One region of the Actimicrobium antarcticum genome, then DNA from elsewhere that is predicted to be linked to it. Evidence: predicted binding sites of a transcription regulator. Region 1 holds the regulator's gene; each other region holds the start of a gene.
What was found. The regulator sigma-54, encoded in region 1, starts transcription at its own class of promoters, with help from an activator protein. The targets are predictions, from matches to a motif close to TGGCANGNAANCTGCTTT.
Positions count from the first base shown of each region.

Region 2: ABD720_RS01515 (CmpA/NrtA family ABC transporter substrate-binding protein) is a predicted target of sigma-54. The motif match lies at 3,064-3,081, and genes of this name have one in related genera.
Region 3: ABD720_RS09040 (TorF family putative porin) is a predicted target of sigma-54. The motif match lies at 2,804-2,821, and genes of this name have one in related genera.

Region 1 covers NZ_BAAAZE010000014.1:87,156-93,026, forward strand. Annotated here, with positions in the region: gene ABD720_RS17125 (KpsF/GutQ family sugar-phosphate isomerase) at 1-1,014, shown strand, start outside; gene ABD720_RS17130 (KdsC family phosphatase) at 1,014-1,568, shown strand; gene lptC (LPS export ABC transporter periplasmic protein LptC) at 1,565-2,173, shown strand; gene lptA (lipopolysaccharide transport periplasmic protein LptA) at 2,219-2,773, shown strand; gene lptB (LPS export ABC transporter ATP-binding protein) at 2,782-3,525, shown strand; gene ABD720_RS17150 (RNA polymerase factor sigma-54) at 3,538-5,019, shown strand; gene hpf (ribosome hibernation-promoting factor, HPF/YfiA family) at 5,136-5,492, shown strand; gene ABD720_RS17160 (enoyl-CoA hydratase/isomerase family protein) at 5,610-5,871, shown strand, end outside.
Region 2 covers NZ_BAAAZE010000002.1:38,853-44,723, reverse strand. Annotated here, with positions in the region: gene ABD720_RS01525 (ABC transporter ATP-binding protein) at 2-808, opposite strand; gene ntrB (nitrate ABC transporter permease) at 811-1,743, opposite strand; gene ABD720_RS01515 (CmpA/NrtA family ABC transporter substrate-binding protein) at 1,755-3,008, opposite strand; gene tsaD (tRNA (adenosine(37)-N6)-threonylcarbamoyltransferase complex transferase subunit TsaD) at 3,232-4,275, shown strand; gene ABD720_RS01505 (putative Na+/H+ antiporter) at 4,272-5,534, shown strand; gene plsY (glycerol-3-phosphate 1-O-acyltransferase PlsY) at 5,686-5,871, opposite strand, start outside.
Region 3 covers NZ_BAAAZE010000008.1:261,190-267,060, reverse strand. Annotated here, with positions in the region: gene ABD720_RS09055 (hypothetical protein) at 1-30, opposite strand, end outside; gene ABD720_RS09050 (ammonium transporter) at 69-1,631, opposite strand; gene ABD720_RS09045 (P-II family nitrogen regulator) at 1,642-1,980, opposite strand; gene ABD720_RS09040 (TorF family putative porin) at 1,993-2,739, opposite strand; gene ABD720_RS09035 (accessory factor UbiK family protein) at 2,975-3,214, shown strand; gene ABD720_RS09030 (YifB family Mg chelatase-like AAA ATPase) at 3,365-4,900, shown strand; gene ABD720_RS09025 (DMT family transporter) at 5,110-5,871, shown strand, end outside.

The DNA.
Region 1 (5,871 bases):
GCGTTGGACGCCGACCACGCCGCCCACGCAGCCCGCGCTGGGCGCGCATTGCAGCTCGGCCGCGAAACCCTGCAGATTGAAGCCGATGCGCTGCTTGCGCTGAAAGACCGACTCAACGGCGCCGCCGGTGTACGGTTTTCCGAGGCCGTCGAATTACTGCGCAATTGTACCGGCCGCGTGGTGATTTCCGGTATCGGAAAATCCGGTCACATCGCCCGCAAGATCGCCGCCACCCTCGCCTCGACCGGCACCCCGGCACTGTTTGTCCACCCGGCCGAAGCAGCCCATGGTGACCTCGGCATGGTGGCGCAGGATGATGCCTTCGTGGCCATTTCGAATTCCGGTGAAACCGCCGAACTGATGGCGATCGTGCCCATCATCAAGCGCATGGGCGCGACCTTGATTGCGATGACCGGCCACGACAATTCCAGCCTGGCACGCCTGGCGACCGTGCATCTGAACGTGGCGGTGGACAAGGAAGCCTGCCCGCTTAACCTCGCGCCGACCGCCAGCACGACGGCGGCACTGGCACTGGGCGATGCGCTGGCCGTGGCATTACTGGACGCACGCGGCTTTCGCGAGGAAGACTTTGCCCGCTCGCATCCGGGTGGCGCGCTGGGCCGCCGCCTGCTGACGCACGTGCATGATGTGATGCGCAGCGGCGAGCAGATTCCTGCGGTGCTGGCGAGCGTGTCGTTATCCCTCGCACTGGCCGAAATGACCCGCAAGGGCATGGCGATGACGGCGGTCGTCGATGCTGATTTCCGGCCGATCGGCGTCTTTACCGACGGCGACCTGCGCCGCCTGATCGCGCATGTGCAGGACTTCACCAGACTGTCGATTGCTGACGTCATGCATGCCGATCCGCGCACCATCGGCCCGGACCAGCTGGCGGTCGATGCAGTGCGCATCATGGAAGAGTCCCGCATCAATCAGCTGCTGGTAGCCGATGCCACCGGCGTCCTGGTCGGTGCCTTGCATATCCATGACCTGACCCGGGCCAAGGTGATCTGATGCCGTCGATCCTGACCGAAGCAAATGCAACCGCGAACGCGACCTCACGCGCAGCGCAAATCCGCCTGATGATTTTCGACGTCGACGGCATCCTGACCGATGGCAGCCTGCATTTCGGCGCCGACGGTGAACTGATCAAGACCTTCAATGTCCTGGATGGCCAGGGCATCAGGCTGTTGCAGCAATCGGGCGTCGCCACGGCCATCATCAGTGCGCGCAAGTCGGCACTGGTACAGCGGCGCGCGAGCGACCTCGGCATCACGCACGTGATCCAGGGTAGCCATGACAAGCGCGCGAGCTTCGAGCAGTTGCTGCTGACGACAGGATTCAGTGCCGGGCAGTGCGGCTTTATCGGTGACGATGTGATCGACTTGCCGGTCCTGCTACGTGTCGGCTTTGCCGCCAGCGTACCCAACGGTCACCACGAAGTACGCCAGCGCGTGCACCACGTGACCACGGCGCATGGCGGTGGCGGTGCGGCGCGCGAGCTGTGCGATTTCATTTTGCGCGCACAGGGCAACTATGAGGCGGCGCTAGCGCCGTATCTGGCGTGAGTAACAGCAGCAACGGCGCGAAGGCTGCCAACCGCTTCCGGCTGGGCCTGCTGATTGCGTTGAGCGTGACGCTGGTGCTGGGTAGTTTCTGGCTGATCGAAGTGCTGCGCAAGAGCGGCCTCGCAGGCATCACCGAACCGGCGCGAACAGCGCCCGACTATTACGTGACGCATTTCACGTTCGTCAAAATGGCGAAGTCACAGACCGGCCGCTACAATATTTCGGGTGACCGGCTCACCCACAGTCCGGTCGACGATTCGCACGAAATCACCCGTCCCGTCATCCACAACCTGACCACCGGTCGACCGCCGATGGTGATGACGTCCGACCGCGCGCTGGTCAGCAAGGACAATACGGAAGTGCAAATGATCGGCAACGTGGTGGTCGACCGGCCGCCCTCGCGTGACACCCAGCTGTTCCACATGACATCGCCCTATTTGCTGCTGCTGCCTGAAGACGATGTGATGAAGACCGACAAACCAGTCGACATGACGCTAGGCAAAACGCAGTTGCGAGGCACGGGAATGGTCGCCAATAATGCGACCCGACAGCTCGACTTGTCGCACCGCGTGCACGGGGTATTTCCACCCTCGGCTGCGCGCTGATTTCGTCGCTGCGCTTTCCTTAGAATGATTCAAACAGGACCCTCCATGAAATCGCTTTTTCCCCTCGTTATGCTCATGCTCAATATCGCCATCGTGCCGATCGTGCATGCTGAGAAGGCAGACTCCGGCAAACCCACCGTGGTCGACGCCGATCAGATGGCGTACGACGATGTCAAGCAAATCAATACCTTCACTGGCGCAGTGATTGTCACGCGCGGGACATTGCTGATGAAAGCCGCACGCGTCGTCGTCACCCAGGACGCTGCCGGTTACCAGTTCGCCACGCTGTACGCTGCGCCCGGCAGCCTGGCCAGTTTCCGCCAAAAACGCGATGGCGGACCCGACCTGTGGATCGAAGGTGAAGCCGAACGGATCGAATACGATGGCAAGACCGAGCTGGTCAAACTTTTTTCAAAGGCAAAGATGCGTCGACTCGACGGCACCAAGCCGACCGATGAAGTCGAAGGCGAATTCATTTCGTATGACAGCCGCAGCGAATTTTTTTCGGTCAACAACACTGCGACTGGCCCCGACAGCAAGGCCGGCGCGGGTCGCATCAAGGCCGTGATCCAGCCACGTACGCCGGGTGCCGCCAAATGACGGCCGAGATGACTGCCAGCAAACTGATCGTCAGCGGTCTGAAGAAAAGTTACGGCGTACGGCAGGTCGTCAGCGATGTCGCGCTGGAGGTAGGCAGCGGCGAAGTGGTCGGCCTGCTCGGCCCGAATGGTGCCGGCAAGACCACCTCCTTTTACATGATCGTTGGCCTGGTCCCATCGGACGCTGGCGAGATCCGGCTGGACGGCGTCGACATTTCGCGCCTGCCCATCCACCAGCGGGCGATGCTGGGTCTGTCGTACCTGCCGCAGGAAGCGTCGGTGTTTCGCAAGCTGAGCGTCGAGGACAATATTCGCGCGGTACTCGAATTACAGCGCGAGGCAGGCAAACCACTGAGCCGGCAAGTCATCGATCAGCGCCTTGACACCTTGCTGCAGGATCTGCAAATCGACAAGCTGCGTGACAACCAGGCTCTGTCCCTGTCCGGCGGTGAACGACGTCGCGTCGAAATTGCGCGTGCGCTGGCGACCAATCCGCGCTTCGTGCTGCTGGACGAACCGTTCGCCGGCGTCGACCCGATTGCCGTGATCGAAATCCAGCGCATCGTGCGGTTCCTGAAAGAACGCGGCATCGGCGTCCTGATCACCGACCACAACGTGCGCGAAACGCTGGGCATCTGTGACCGCGCCTACATCATCAACCAGGGTGCTGTCCTGGCCAGCGGACGCCCGGATGACATCATCGCCAACGAGTCGGTACGCCGGGTGTATCTCGGCGAACACTTCCGGATGTAGGCCCGGACCACGATGAAACAATCCCTCCAGCTCCGCACCTCACAGCATCTTGCGCTGACACCGCAACTGCAACAATCGATACGGCTATTGCAGTTATCCACGCTGGAACTGCATCAGGAACTGGAGCAGATGCTGACCGACAATCCGCTACTGGAACGGCTCGACGATCCGCTGGATCATTCGGTACGCCTGCTCGCCGATGGTGCCATCGGCGCCGACGGCATTCGCCAGCAAGGTGCCAGCGAGGATGCCAATGCCGCCCCTCCCAGCAGCGACGGCGAAGCGCCTGCCGAGGTCAGCAACGAGGCACCGGAAGGCGCCGCCAGCAGCGAATCGGACTGGACCTTCGACGACGTTGCGCGCACCTCCAAAGCGCCGGAAGACGACGATGCGCGACCCCAGCTGGAAGCCCATGAACTGACGCTGCGCGATCATTTGCTGGAGCAGATGCGGGTCACCGTACGCAATCCGCGCGACCGGGCACTGGTCGAACTGATGATCGATGCACTCAACGACAACGGCTATCTGGAAGACACGCTGGAGGCGATCCACGAGCGCTTGCCGGCCGAACTGGCGATCGACGCCGACGAGCTGACGATCGCCCTGAAACTGCTGCAGAGCTTCGATCCTGCCGGCGTCGGCGCACGCAATGCCGCCGAATGCCTGGCACTGCAGATCCGGCGTTTTCCCGGCATTGCCATGGTGACCCGGCGCATGGCGCTGGACATCGTCGAACACTATCTGACGCTGTTTGCGCAGCGTGATTTCAGCAAGCTCAAGAAGGCGCTGGACTGTGACGATGAAGACCTGCGCGAAGCACAATGCGTGATCCGGCAATGCAATCCGCACCCCGGCGCGATCTTTGGCAGCGGCACCTCGGACTACGTGGTGCCGGATGTCATCGTCAAGCATACCCGCGCCGGCTGGCAGGTCATGCTCAACCACGACGTGATGCCGCGCCTGCGCGTCAACGCCCTGTACGCGAACATCCTGAAGCAGAATAAAGGCGATGGTTCACTGACATCGCAGCTGCAGGAAGCGAAGTGGCTGATCAAGAATATGCGTCAGCGTTTCGATACGATCCTGCGCGTGGCACAGGCAATTGTTGAACGCCAAAGGAACTTTTTCTCGCATGGTGCGGTCGCCATGCGCCCTCTTGTCTTGCGCGAAATTGCTGATACACTGGGTTTACACGAGAGCACCATCTCCCGTGTGACAACCCAGAAATACATGCTGACCCCGCATGGCATGTTCGAGTTAAAGTACTTTTTTGGCAGCCATGTCGCCACTGAAGCCGGGGGCGAAGCGTCCTCAACGGCGATACGGGCACTCATCAAACAATTGATAGGAGCTGAAGACCCGAAGATTCCATTTTCTGACAGCAAAATCGCAGACATGCTGGGAGAACAGGGTATGGTGGTGGCACGACGCACCGTCGCAAAATATCGAGAAGCCCTGAAAATCCCATCCGTCAACCTGCGCAAGGCACTGTAATTTTCTTCCAAGTTTTTCCGTAGTTTCATTTGTCATGTTTTACCTGTCGTTGTGTTCGACAGTGCCCATCCGGGTACAAAACGAACCTCCAGCGGCACTATTCAAAGGAGCGCCGTATGAATCTCACAATCAGTGGACATCATCTCGAAGTGACCCCTGCCATCCGTGAATATGTGCAAAGCAAGTTGGAACGCATCAAACGTCATTTCGATCACGTCATTGATATCGCTGTCATCCTGACTGTAGATAAACTCCCCGAAAAAGAAAAACGGCAACGAGCAGAAATCAACCTGCACGTGCGCGGCAAGGACCTGCATGCAGAAAGCATTGCCGAGGACCTGTACGCCGCCATTGATGCGCTGATCGACAAGCTCGATCGCCAGGTCATCAAGTACAAAACCAAACTGCAGGACCATCAGCACGACGCCATCAAACACATCCCTGAACCGGTTGTCGAGATATCCTCCTCCTGACTGATCTGCTGCCGGACAAACCGGCATGAACGAACCTGGGGCGCATTGATTGCGCCCTTTTTAATCGCCTGCAATTGACTTGCCTGCAATTTAATGTAATCCGATGGACTCCAGAACATGACCGCACTCATCCAGACCCAAGTAACCAACGCTATCGGCAACATCACGCTTGACCGGCCCAAAGCCCTCAATTCTTTGTCGCTTGCAATGGTGCGCGAACTGACCGGGATCGTGCTGGGCTGGCGCGACGCGGCGACGGTGCGTGCGGTGGTCATTACCGGCAGTACCGGAAAAGCATTTTGTGCCGGTGGCGATATCCGGTTTTTTTACGAGGCTGGCCTGTCGACACCCCAAGGCGGCAGCGCGGCGCTGGACGATT
Region 2 (5,871 bases), on a different contig from region 1:
CTCAAGCCGCCTCTTTCGCCACCGGCCGCGCTTGCCGGTGATACAGAAACTCTAGCACCGAGGTCCGGTATTCCATGTACAGCGGGTCAGCCGCCAGCGCCACCCGTTCGCGCGGACGCGGCAGGCGCACTGACAGAATCTCGCCGATGGTGGCCGACGGGCCGTTGGTCATCATGACGATACGGTCCGACAGCAAGACCGCTTCATCCACATCATGCGTGACCATCACCACGGTCGATTGGGTATTGGCGACGATCTTCAGCAATTCATCCTGCAGATGGGCGCGGGTCAGGGCATCGAGTGCACCGAATGGCTCGTCCATCAACAGCACTTTCGGCTCCATCGACAAGGCGCGGGCAATGCCAACGCGCTGCTTCATGCCGCCCGAGATTTCATGCGGGCGCTTGTGTTCGGCGTGCGTCAATCCCACCATCGCGAGCGCGGTGCGGGTGCGTTCCTGCAACCGGGCTTTCGGCTCGACTGCGCCGAACACGCGCTCGACCGCGAGGTAGACGTTTTCATGGCAAGTCAGCCAGGGCAACAGCGAATGGTTCTGGAACACCACGCCACGCTCTGGCGACGGCCCCGAGATTTCGCGGTTAGCACACAGCAGCATGCCGCCGGTTGCGGTGGTGAGTCCGGCAATCATGTTCAACAAGGTCGATTTGCCGCAACCGGAGTGGCCGATCAGCGTGATGAATTCGCCCTTGCGCACATTCAGGTTGACGTTGACGAGCGCCTGGAACGTGCCCTTCTTGACCGGAAACGACATTTCGGCATTCTGGATTTCAATGAATTTGTCGCTCATGATCAGGTCCCCGCGTCGTCGTAAGTAAATGCCCGTGCCAGCGCCACCAGTGCCTGTTCGAGGATCAACCCGACCAGCCCGATGACGACGATGGCGATGATGATGTGTGGCACGTTCAGGTTGTTCCATTCATCCCAGACCCAGAAACCGATACCGACGCCGCCGGTCAGCATTTCTGCGGCAACGATCACCAGCCAGGCCGTGCCGATGGCCAGACGCACACCCGTCAGCATGTACGGCAGCACCGACGGGAACAGAATCTTGGTGAGGATTTTCCATTCCGACAGATTCAGGACGCGCGCCACGTTCATGTAATCCTGCGGCACCCGCTGCACGCCGACGGCGGTGTTGATGACCATCGGCCAGATCGAGCAAATGAAGATGGACCAGATTGCGGCCGGGTCGGCCGCCTTGAACACCAGCAGGCCAATCGGCAGCCAGGCCAGCGGCGAGACCGGTTTCAGGAGGCTGATGATCGGACCAAACATGCCGGCCATGAACTTGAAGCGGCCAATGGCAAACCCGAGCGGTATGCCCACCAGTGCAGCCAGACCGAAACCGACCGCCACACGCTGCAGCGAGGCAAGAATGTTCCAGCCGATACCCTGGTCGTTCGGCCCCTTGCGATAGAACGGATCTGAAAACAGCCGGATCGCTTCCTGCAGCGTCGTCAGCGGCGACGGAAACCCGCTGGTACGAGTCGAGATGATTTGCCACAGCAGGATCAGCAGCGCCATTCCCACGAGCGGTGGCAATAACGCCATCACGTAGGGCCGCAATGGGGATTTGCGCAACGGGCTGCGCACCACGTCGGCACCAACGGCACGTCGGCGTTTGCTTTCGGCCGAGACGTCTGGAGCATGGTCGGTGGACGTGGTGGCGGGATGCGGCGACGGTAGCGCCGCGTGACTCCGGGTGTCGATGACGGCACTCATGGTGATTGTCCTCAGGCGTTGATCTTGAATGAAGCTGCGTAGGCTTGCGGGTTTTTGCCATCCCAGACCGTGCCATCCATGAGCTTGCTGCTGCGCATGGGATCTTTCGGCACGCTGACCTTGGCCATGGCAGCGGCGTCTTTATAGACATCGATGTGGTTGATGGCTTTGGCGACAGCGAGGTAGTCCGGTTCGGTTTTCGACAGGCCCCAGCGCTTATGCTGGGTCAGGAACCACATGCCGTCCGACAGGTACGGAAAATTGACCGCACCATCACCGAAGAACTTCATGAAATTCGGATCATCCCAGGACTTGCCCAGGCCATTCTGGTAGCGGCCGAGAATGCGCTGGTTGATCACGTCGACCGAGGTATTGACATACGACTTGTCGGCGATGGTTTCGGCCATCTTGTTCTTGTTCGACAGCGATGCATCGATCCAGCGGCTGGCTTCCAGCACGGCGGCAGTCAGCGCACGGGCAGTGTTGGGATATTTCCTGACCCATTCGGCGGTGGTGCCGAGTACCTTTTCGGGATGGTCTTTCCAGATGTCCTGGGTGGTCGCTACGGTGATGCCGATGCCGTCGACGATGGCGCGATGGCCCCAGGGCTCGCCGACGCAAAAGCCATCCATGTTTCCGACGCGCATGTTGGCGACCATTTGCGGTGGCGGCACGGTGATGACCTTGGCGTCTTTCATCGGGTTGATGCCGTTGGCGGCCATCCAGTAGTACAGCCACATCGCGTGCGTGCCGGTCGGGAAGGTTTGCGCAAAGGTGTATTCGCGCTTGTCGGTCGCCATCAGTTTGGCCAGCGATGGACCGTCCACGGCGCCCTTGTCTGCCAGTTTTTTTGACAGCGTGATGGCCTGGCCGTTCTGGTTGATGGTCATCAGGACAGCCATGTCTTTCTTGGCGCCACTGACACCCTGATGCACGCCGTAGATCAGGCCATACAGGACATGCGCGGCATCGAGTTCGCCGTTGACCAGCTTGTCGCGCACGCCGGCCCACGAGGATTCCTTGGTGGGCACGATCTTGATGCCGTATTTTTTGTCGAAGCCGAGGACCGATGCCATGACCACCGAGGCGCAATCAGTCAGCGGAATGAAGCCGACCCGGACTTCCTCTTTTTCGGGCTTGTCGGAACCGGCGGCCCAGACGCCCCGGGTGGCGAGTCCGCCGAAAGCGCCAATGCCGGCAGCAGCGCTGGCCTTGAGTACGGTGCGGCGTGTCAGGCTTGGAGTCGGGGCTTGTTTACTGGTCATGGAATCCTCGGGGAATAACAAAGAAAGACATCGCCATTGCTGGCCTCACTGACGTATTGCAATTGGTATGCCAGCCAAAATGGACATTTTTCGATCGGATCTGCGCTGAAACAGCCCACGGACGCATCACGATTGTGCGGCGCACCAACCGGGGGCTCGCACGATTGCCACGGGTCTATCCCTTACAATGTCGTTTCTTAAAAACCTCCCCCCAATTTTCATCATGATCGTTCTTGGCGTTGAATCCTCCTGCGACGAAACCGGGCTGGCGTTGTACGACACGTCCGCCGGCCTGTTGTCGCACGCCCTGTATTCCCAGGTCGCCATGCATGAACAGTACGGCGGCGTGGTACCCGAACTGGCGTCGCGCGACCATATCCGGCGCGCCATTCCGCTGCTGCAGCAAGTGCTGGACGACGCCGCCCTCACGCGCGACCGGATCGATGCGATCGCCTATACACAGGGTCCGGGCCTGGCCGGTGCGCTGCTGGTGGGTGCCTCGGTGGCCTGCGGTCTCGGGCTGGCGCTGGGCAAGCCCGTTCTCGGCATCCACCATCTCGAAGGGCATCTGCTGTCACCGCTACTGGCCAGCGACCCGCCGGCGTTTCCGTTCATTGCGCTACTGGTCTCGGGCGGCCATACCCAGCTGATGCGGGTCGATGGCGTCGGGCGCTATACCTTGCTCGGCGAAACTCTCGACGACGCCGCCGGCGAAGCCTTCGACAAGTCGGCCAAATTGCTCGGACTCGGCTATCCAGGGGGGCCGGCAATTTCACGCATGGCCGAGTTCGGTGATCCATTGGCCTACAAGCTGCCGCGGCCGATGCTGCATTCGAAGGATTTCAATTTCAGTTTTTCAGGACTCAAGACTGCGGTGCTCACCGTCGTCAAGAATCACCCCGGCAATGTTTGCGAGCAGGACAAGGCCAACATCGCACGCGGTTTTGTCGATGCGATGGTGGACGTACTGGTCGCGAAGTCGCTCAGTGCGCTCAAGCACACCGGCCTGAAGCGTCTGGTGGTGGCCGGCGGGGTTGGCGCCAACCGGCAACTGCGGGATGCGCTCAATGCCGCTGCCGTCAAAAAACACTTCCGGGTCTATTACCCCGAACTGGAATTCTGTACCGACAACGGCGCGATGATCGCGTTTGCCGGTGGCTTGCGTCTGAAGCAGGACCCGCGTCTGGCCACGCACGATTATGCGTTCAATGTCCGGCCACGCTGGCCGCTGAGCGAACTGACCGCACCCAATGAAAGCGCCGCATGACTGCACCCACTCTGATCCAGCTGATCGGTACCGCGCTGTTCGGCATTGCGGTATTGCACACTTTTTCGACCAAATGGTTCCAGCATCTCGCGCATACGCAACCGCGTTTTGCCGGAGTCTGGCATTTACTCGGCGAGGTCGAGGTGGTGTTCGGCCTGTGGGCGATGGTGCTGGTGTTGTGCATCGCCGGACTGGCCGGACCGACCGATGCCATCACCTACATCGAAGAACAGAACTTTACCGAGCCGCTGTTCGTCTTCGTCATCCTGGTTATTGCCGGCACCCGGCCTATCCTGGTGCTGACACAAGGCCTGGTCGAATCCCTGACGCGCTGGCTGCCGTTGCCGGCGTCGTTTGCCTGTTATGTGCTGACCCTGGCACTGATTCCACTGCTCGGCTCGTTCATTACCGAACCGGCCGCCATGACGCTGGCCGCACTGATGCTGCGCGAGCGTTACTACATCCGGGGCATGTCCGCCAGGTTCATGTACGGGACGCTGGCAGTGCTGCTGGTGAATGTCTCGATAGGCGGCGTCCTCACGCCCTACGCCGCACCGCCGGTCCTGATGGTGGCCGATGCCTGGGGCTGGGATCTGGCCTTCATGAGCAGCATGTTCGGCTGGAAAGCCGCCATCGCGGTGGTGTTCAATGCCATCGGCGTGGCACTGCTGTTTCGCAAGGAACTCGCCGCGCTGCCAGTACCGGTGGTCGCACCGGTCAGCGCACCGATGCCGGTCGCCATGATTCTGGTGCACGTGCTGTTTCTGGCCGGGGTCGTGTTGACCAGTCACCATCCGGTGGCTTTTCTGGGGCTGTTCCTGTTTTTTCTGGGCTTCACGGAAGCCTTTGAAAAGCACCAGGACACGCTGATGCTGCGTGAAGGATTGCTGGTCGGATTTTTCCTGGCAGGCCTGGTGGTGCTGGGCAAACAACAAACCTGGTGGCTGCAACCGATCCTGGCCGGGCTGGATGCCACCGTTCTGTTTTTTGGTGCGGTGGGGCTGACAGCCATTACCGACAATGCAGCGCTGACGTATCTGGGCTCGCTGGTCGATGGCATGAGCGATACGGCCAAATACGCGCTGGTTGCCGGTGCGATCACCGGCGGTGGACTGACCGTGATCGCCAACGCGCCGAATCCGGCCGCGTTTTCGATTTTGCAGGATAGCTTTGACGAGCAGTCGATCAATCCGCTGCAGCTGTTTTTGTCGGCGCTGGTGCCGACGATGGTGGCGGGGCTGTGTTTTATGGTGTTGTGAGCTTGGGGTGGGCCGATGCTGGGGGTATGCGGCAGCTGGTTCGTGGACCAGCGTTCCTGCAGGTCAGGCTTCACAGCCAAACCCGGCGCAAGCTGGCGCGCACCTCATGCTGCTGGCAGTGAACGCAGGCATCCTTGCTGACCTCTGGCCCTCACTTCTTCGCGCCCAGCCGCCCTTCCTTCCCGCTCAGCAAATTCGCAATATTCGCCCGATGCCGATACACCAGCAACGCGCTCATCACCAGCACCGCCAGCAGCATCGCATCCACCCCGAACAACAAGCCGTAATAGAACGGCGCAAAGATGCTCGCCACCAGCGCTGCCAGTGACGAATAGCG
Region 3 (5,871 bases), on a different contig from region 1:
CGCTTCGGACGGAAGCGCTTTTTCAGACATGCTGCCAGCACAGGGCTGGCAGCATGTATTTTTGCAGATCAGGAATGGTAAGCCGTCTCGCCGTGGCTGGAAATATCCAGACCTTCGCGCTCTTCTTCTTCCACAACCCGCATACCGATGATCAGATCGACCAACTTGTAGGCGATCAGGGACACCACTGCGGACCAGATCACCGTGGTGAGCACAGCCTGCGCCTGAATCCAGACCTGACCAGCGATCGAGTAATCAGGCGATATCTTGTTGGCAACGTAGTCATAGATACCCTGGCCACCCAGCGACGGTGCAGCGAACACACCCGTCAGCAACGCACCGAGAATACCGCCCACGCCATGAACGCCAAACACGTCCAGCGAATCGTCTGCACCCAGCAAACGCTTCAGGCCACTGACGCCCCACAGGCAAATCACACCCGAGAGCAAGCCGATTGCCAGCGCGCCCATCGGACCGACGAAACCGCAGGCAGGAGTGATGGCGACCAGTCCGGCAACGGCGCCGGAAGCACCGCCCAGCATCGATGGCTTGCCTTTGGTGAGCCACTCGCCGAATACCCATGACGAGGTGGCAGCAGCGGTAGCCAGCAGCGTGTTGACGAACGCCAGTGCAGCGATGTCACCCGCTTCGAGCGCCGAACCGGCATTGAAACCGAACCAGCCCACCCATAACAGGGATGCACCGATCATGGTCATCGTCAGCGAGTGTGGCGCCATCGATTCTTTACCGTAGCCGACACGCTTGCCGATCACATACGCACCGACCAGACCAGCAACAGCGGCGTTGATATGCACCACGGTGCCGCCAGCGAAGTCGAGCGCGCCTTTTTGCCACAACCAGCCCGCCTTGGCGGATTGCTCGACCAACGATGCGGCGTCGGTGATGGTGTCCGGACCAGGCCAGAACCAGACCATATGAGCGATCGGCAGGTACGAGAACGTGAACCACAGCACGATGAACATCAGTACCGCAGCGAACTTGGCACGCTCGGCGAAAGCACCGATGATCAGGCCGCAGGTGATCGCAGCAAAGGTGGCCTGGAACACCACGAAGACGAACTCGGGAATCACGACGCCCTTGGTGAAGGTAGCGGCTGTCGCAAAGGTACCGGTAGCTGGATTGAAGATACCGTTAAGGAACAGTCGATCGAATTTACCGATGAAGGCGCTGCCCTCGGTGAATGCCAGCGAGTAGCCATAAATGCACCACAAAACGATGATCACGGCGAAGATCATGAATACCTGCATCAGGACCGACAGCATGTTCTTCGAACGCACCAGCCCGCCGTAGAACAAGGCCAGGCCGGGAATCGTCATCAGGATCACGAGGGTGGTAGCAACCATCATCCACGCGGTATCGCCCTTGTTCGGGACGGGTGCCGGTGCTGCGGCTGGTGCGGCCGGTGCCGCTGCAGCTGGTGCGGCCAGCTCGCCGGCGGCAGGTGCTGCTGCAGGAGCGACAGCGGCAGGTGCAGGTGCAGCCGCCGGAGCGACGACTACGGCAGCATCCGGCTTGGCCACGACTTCATCGGCAGCCATGGCGGCCGGTGCGAAGCCGACTGCCAGCAGCAAGGTGCCGGCAGCCAGGAAACGTGCAAAGTGTTTTTTCATGGTCGTACCCTTAAAGAGCTTCTTTGCCGGTTTCGCCGGTACGGATCCGCACAACTTGCTGCAGGTCGTAGACGAAAATCTTGCCGTCACCGATTTTGCCGGTGCGGGCTGCAGTTTCAATGGCTTCGATGGCGCGATCGACGATGGCATCATCAACTGCCGCCTCGATTTTTGTCTTCGGCAAAAAGTCGACCACATACTCGGCACCCCGGTACAGCTCGGTATGGCCTTTCTGGCGTCCAAAGCCCTTGACCTCGGTCACGGTGATGCCCTGCACGCCGATGGCGGACAAGGCTTCACGGACTTCGTCCAGCTTGAACGGTTTGATGATGGCAGTAATCAGTTTCATGACTGGCCTCGCTTAGAAAGTTTTGCTGATGGCGACGACCAGAGCGGTTTTGCCGTTGTCTTTGCCCGATGGGGTTGGATAGGCACCGGTATTGGCATCGGTACCGATCAGGGCGATGCTGCCGCTGGCAAATCCGAAATCCTTGGTCACGCCAACCTTGTAGTCGGTATAGCTGTAGAACGAGCCGTTTTTGATCTTCTGATGGCCGACATGCAGGTTCAACACGGTACCTTCAGCGATATCAATGTTGGCGCCCAGGTCGAGATAGCCGCTGTTTTTGCTGTCAACGTTGCCGAACGTGTCGGTCACTGCGCTGGAATACTTCAGATAGGCAGGACCATAGCCGACCTGACCATAAATTTCGGTGGTATTGGCATTGGCATAACCGGGAACCGACGACAGCTTGTTGCCAGAATAGATGTAGGTCAGGATGCCGACGTCATACGACACGCCCGGTACGATTTCACCGCGCTTGCCGCCGTAGATGTCCAGTTCGACGCTGCCGTCGCCACCGGTATCCTTGATCCACTTGATTGACGAAGCCCATGTCCCCACATAAAAGCCAGTCGGGTTGTTGACGAAATCGGCACCGACGGAAACGGCTGGCTTGAGGCGGGACTGCGAAATACCGCGGAAGCGATAGTCTGACGACAGCGCCGCATTGAAGCTGAGTTCGTTGTCAGGCTTTGCGTCTTCGGCGTGCGCGAAGTTACCGACAAAAAGGGCTGCGATGGCCGTGGCGAGAATCAGTCTTTTCATTTTATTTCCCCAGTAGGTAGTTAATGGATAAAAAATACGGTGTAACGTCAGGTTTCGATCTACATTAGCAGGACTCGTGCCACCCACGTTCGACACTAAAAAGTATCTTTTTGGCAAATAACAGGCGCCTGCAATTCCGCTCGCTCCCTGCCACGTGATCGAGGCGCACCAAGTTCTAGCGCGTCGCCTCAGTACGCACTGTAACGGTGCTTAACCATACAAAAAAAGGAACATCATGGACAAATCCAATTTTTTCACCGAGATGCAACAGAAAATCAGTCAGGCGATCGAGAACTCGCCAGCCAAGGACATTGAAAAAAACGTCAAGGCGATGATGGCGCAGGGGTTTTCCAAGCTCGATCTGGTGACCCGCGAAGAATTTGATATCCAGGCACAGGTGCTGGCCAAAACCCGCGAACGACTGGAAGTGCTGGAGGCGCAAGTTGCAGCGATGGAAGCGCAGTCGACCAAATAAACGCGACTGTCTCGTACGATCCGGATAACGCAACGTGCGCTATCCGGAGAAGTTCTGCCGCAAATCAAGAGCCATTCAGGTTCACCACTGCAAACTTGCTCGCGATCATCCCGATCCGACTACATTCAGAGCAAGATTGCACCGTCCACCATGAGCCTCGCCGTACTAAAGAGTCGCGCCCTCGCAGGCATGCACGCACCCGAAGTCACCGTCGAAGTCCATTTGGCGAATGGTTTACCGAATTTCACGATCGTCGGATTGCCGGATACTGAAGTCAAGGAGTCCAAAGACCGGGTCCGCGCCGCCCTGCAAAACGCGCGCTTTGAATTTCCGGCCCGGCGCATTACCGTCAACCTCGCGCCGGCCGACCTGCCCAAAGAGTCCGGCCGGTTCGATTTGCCGATCGCGTTGGGCATACTGGCGGCGTCCGAACAAATGCCGGCCGGTGAACTGCACAAGTATGAATTCGCCGGCGAGCTGTCGCTGTCAGGCGAACTGCGGCCGATACGCGGCGCGCTGGCCATGACCTTTGCGATGCACCGTGACAGCGACAACGGCGGCAACAATGATGGCATCCAGCGCGGCTTTATACTGCCGCGCGCCAATGCCGATGAAGCTGCGCTGATGAAGGATGCGCTGATTTATCCGGCCGATTCACTGCTGCAGGTATGCGCCCACTTCGCGGCTGGCGACGGCCTGGCAAGGCTGGTGCGGCACCGCTGCATGGCGCAACCGATCCGGCCAGCGTATCCGGATTTCATCGATGTCAAAGGCCAGTTGCAGGTCAAGCGCGGGCTGGAGGTGGCTGCCGCCGGCGCGCATAGCGTGCTGATGAGCGGTCCGCCAGGCACCGGAAAATCCATGCTGGCAGCGCGATTCGCCGGCATCCTGCCGCCGATGACGGACGACGAAGCGCTGGAATCCGCAGCGGTGCAATCGCTCTCCAGCGGATTCACGGTGGCGCGCTGGAAGGTGCGACCGTTTCGCGCGCCGCATCACACGGCGTCCGGCGTGGCGCTGGTCGGTGGCGGTGGCACGCCGCGTCCGGGAGAAATTTCACTGGCCCATCGTGGCGTGCTGTTTCTGGATGAACTACCTGAGTTCGATCGCAAGGTGCTGGAAGTGCTGCGCGAACCGCTTGAATCGGGTCGCATCACGATTTCAAGGGCGGCGCGCCAGGCGGATTTTCCGGCCCGCTTTCAACTCATTGCGGCGATGAATCCCTGTCCGTGTGGCTACCTCGGCCATCCGTCAGGCAAATGCCGCTGCACGCCCGACATCGTGGCGCGTTACCAGAATCGTATTTCCGGTCCGCTGCTCGACCGGATCGACATGCAATTGCAGGTTGGCGCGCTGCCGCATGACGAACTGTTAAAACCTGCCGCGGGAGAACCCTCGTCGGCCATTGCAGACCGGGTCGCGCGCGCATTCGAGATCCAGCAGGAGCGTGCCGGCAAGTCCAACAATGTCCTGTCGACCCAGGAAATTGATGCCCACTGCCAACCCGAAGCAGCGGCCGCAAGGCTGCTGGAAACCGCCATGCAACGGCTGAACTGGTCGGCCCGCTCCTACCACCGGGTGCTGAAAGTGGCACGTACTATCGCCGACCTGGCCGCCTCCCACCAGATTACCCAAAGCCATGTGGCAGAGGCGATCCAGTATCGGCGCGGTTTGCGCGAACAGTGAGCTGGCATCGCGCGCCACGCAGCAGCAAGGACCGTTAGCGCCTGCGCGCACGATTGACGGTGCGTGTCAGAAAGTTTGCTATCGTGGCGGGCTTTTGTCTCTCGCCGAAATTTTCCCATGTCCGAGTCCATGCACTTTGCCACTGTCAGCACAGACTCCGGCTCCCTGTTGGCGCGTCTCATCTGCCGCAATCACCTGACAGGCAGTCCATGCTGATCGGCGTTGCCTGTGCTCTCGGCGCAGGGTTGCTGTGGGGGCTGGTGTTTATCGCGCCGCTGCTGTTGCCGGACTACCCGGGTCTGATGCTGTCACTTGGCCGTTACATCGCATTCGGACTCATTGCACTGGTGCCGGCGCTCTTTGACCGCCGCCGTATCGGCCGGTTGTCCCGCGACGACTGGCGGATGGCGTTCGGGCTGGCGCTGATCGGCAACCTGATTTACTACGCCACGCTGGCCAGTGCGATCCAGCTGGCCGGCGCACCGTTGCCGGCAATGCTGATCGGCACGCTGCCGATCGTCATTGCGGTGACCAGTAACTGGGGCGCAAGGAAGGCGATCCGCTGGCGCCTTCTGGCGCCCTCGCTGGTCGTCATCGCCTGCGGGCTGATGCTGGTCAACTTCAGCGAGCTGGCGCACTTCGACGGTCGGCGCTCATTGTCCGATTACCTGCTTGGCTGCGGACTGGCCACCGTGGCACTGGCTGCCTGGACGTGGTATCCGATCATGAACGCCCGCCATCTGCAGGCACATCCGCACATCAGTTCGACGACCTGGGCCACCGCACAGGGACTGGCCACACTGCCATTGGCTGTATTCGGAGCACTAATCTACGGCAGTTATTTGCAGTTCGCACCAGGCGGATTCAACTTTCCGCTGGGCGCGCGTCCGTTGCAATTCATTTTGCTGATGCTGCTGCTTGGGTTCTGTGCATCCTGGCTGGGTACGCTGCTGTGGAATCGTGCCAGCCAG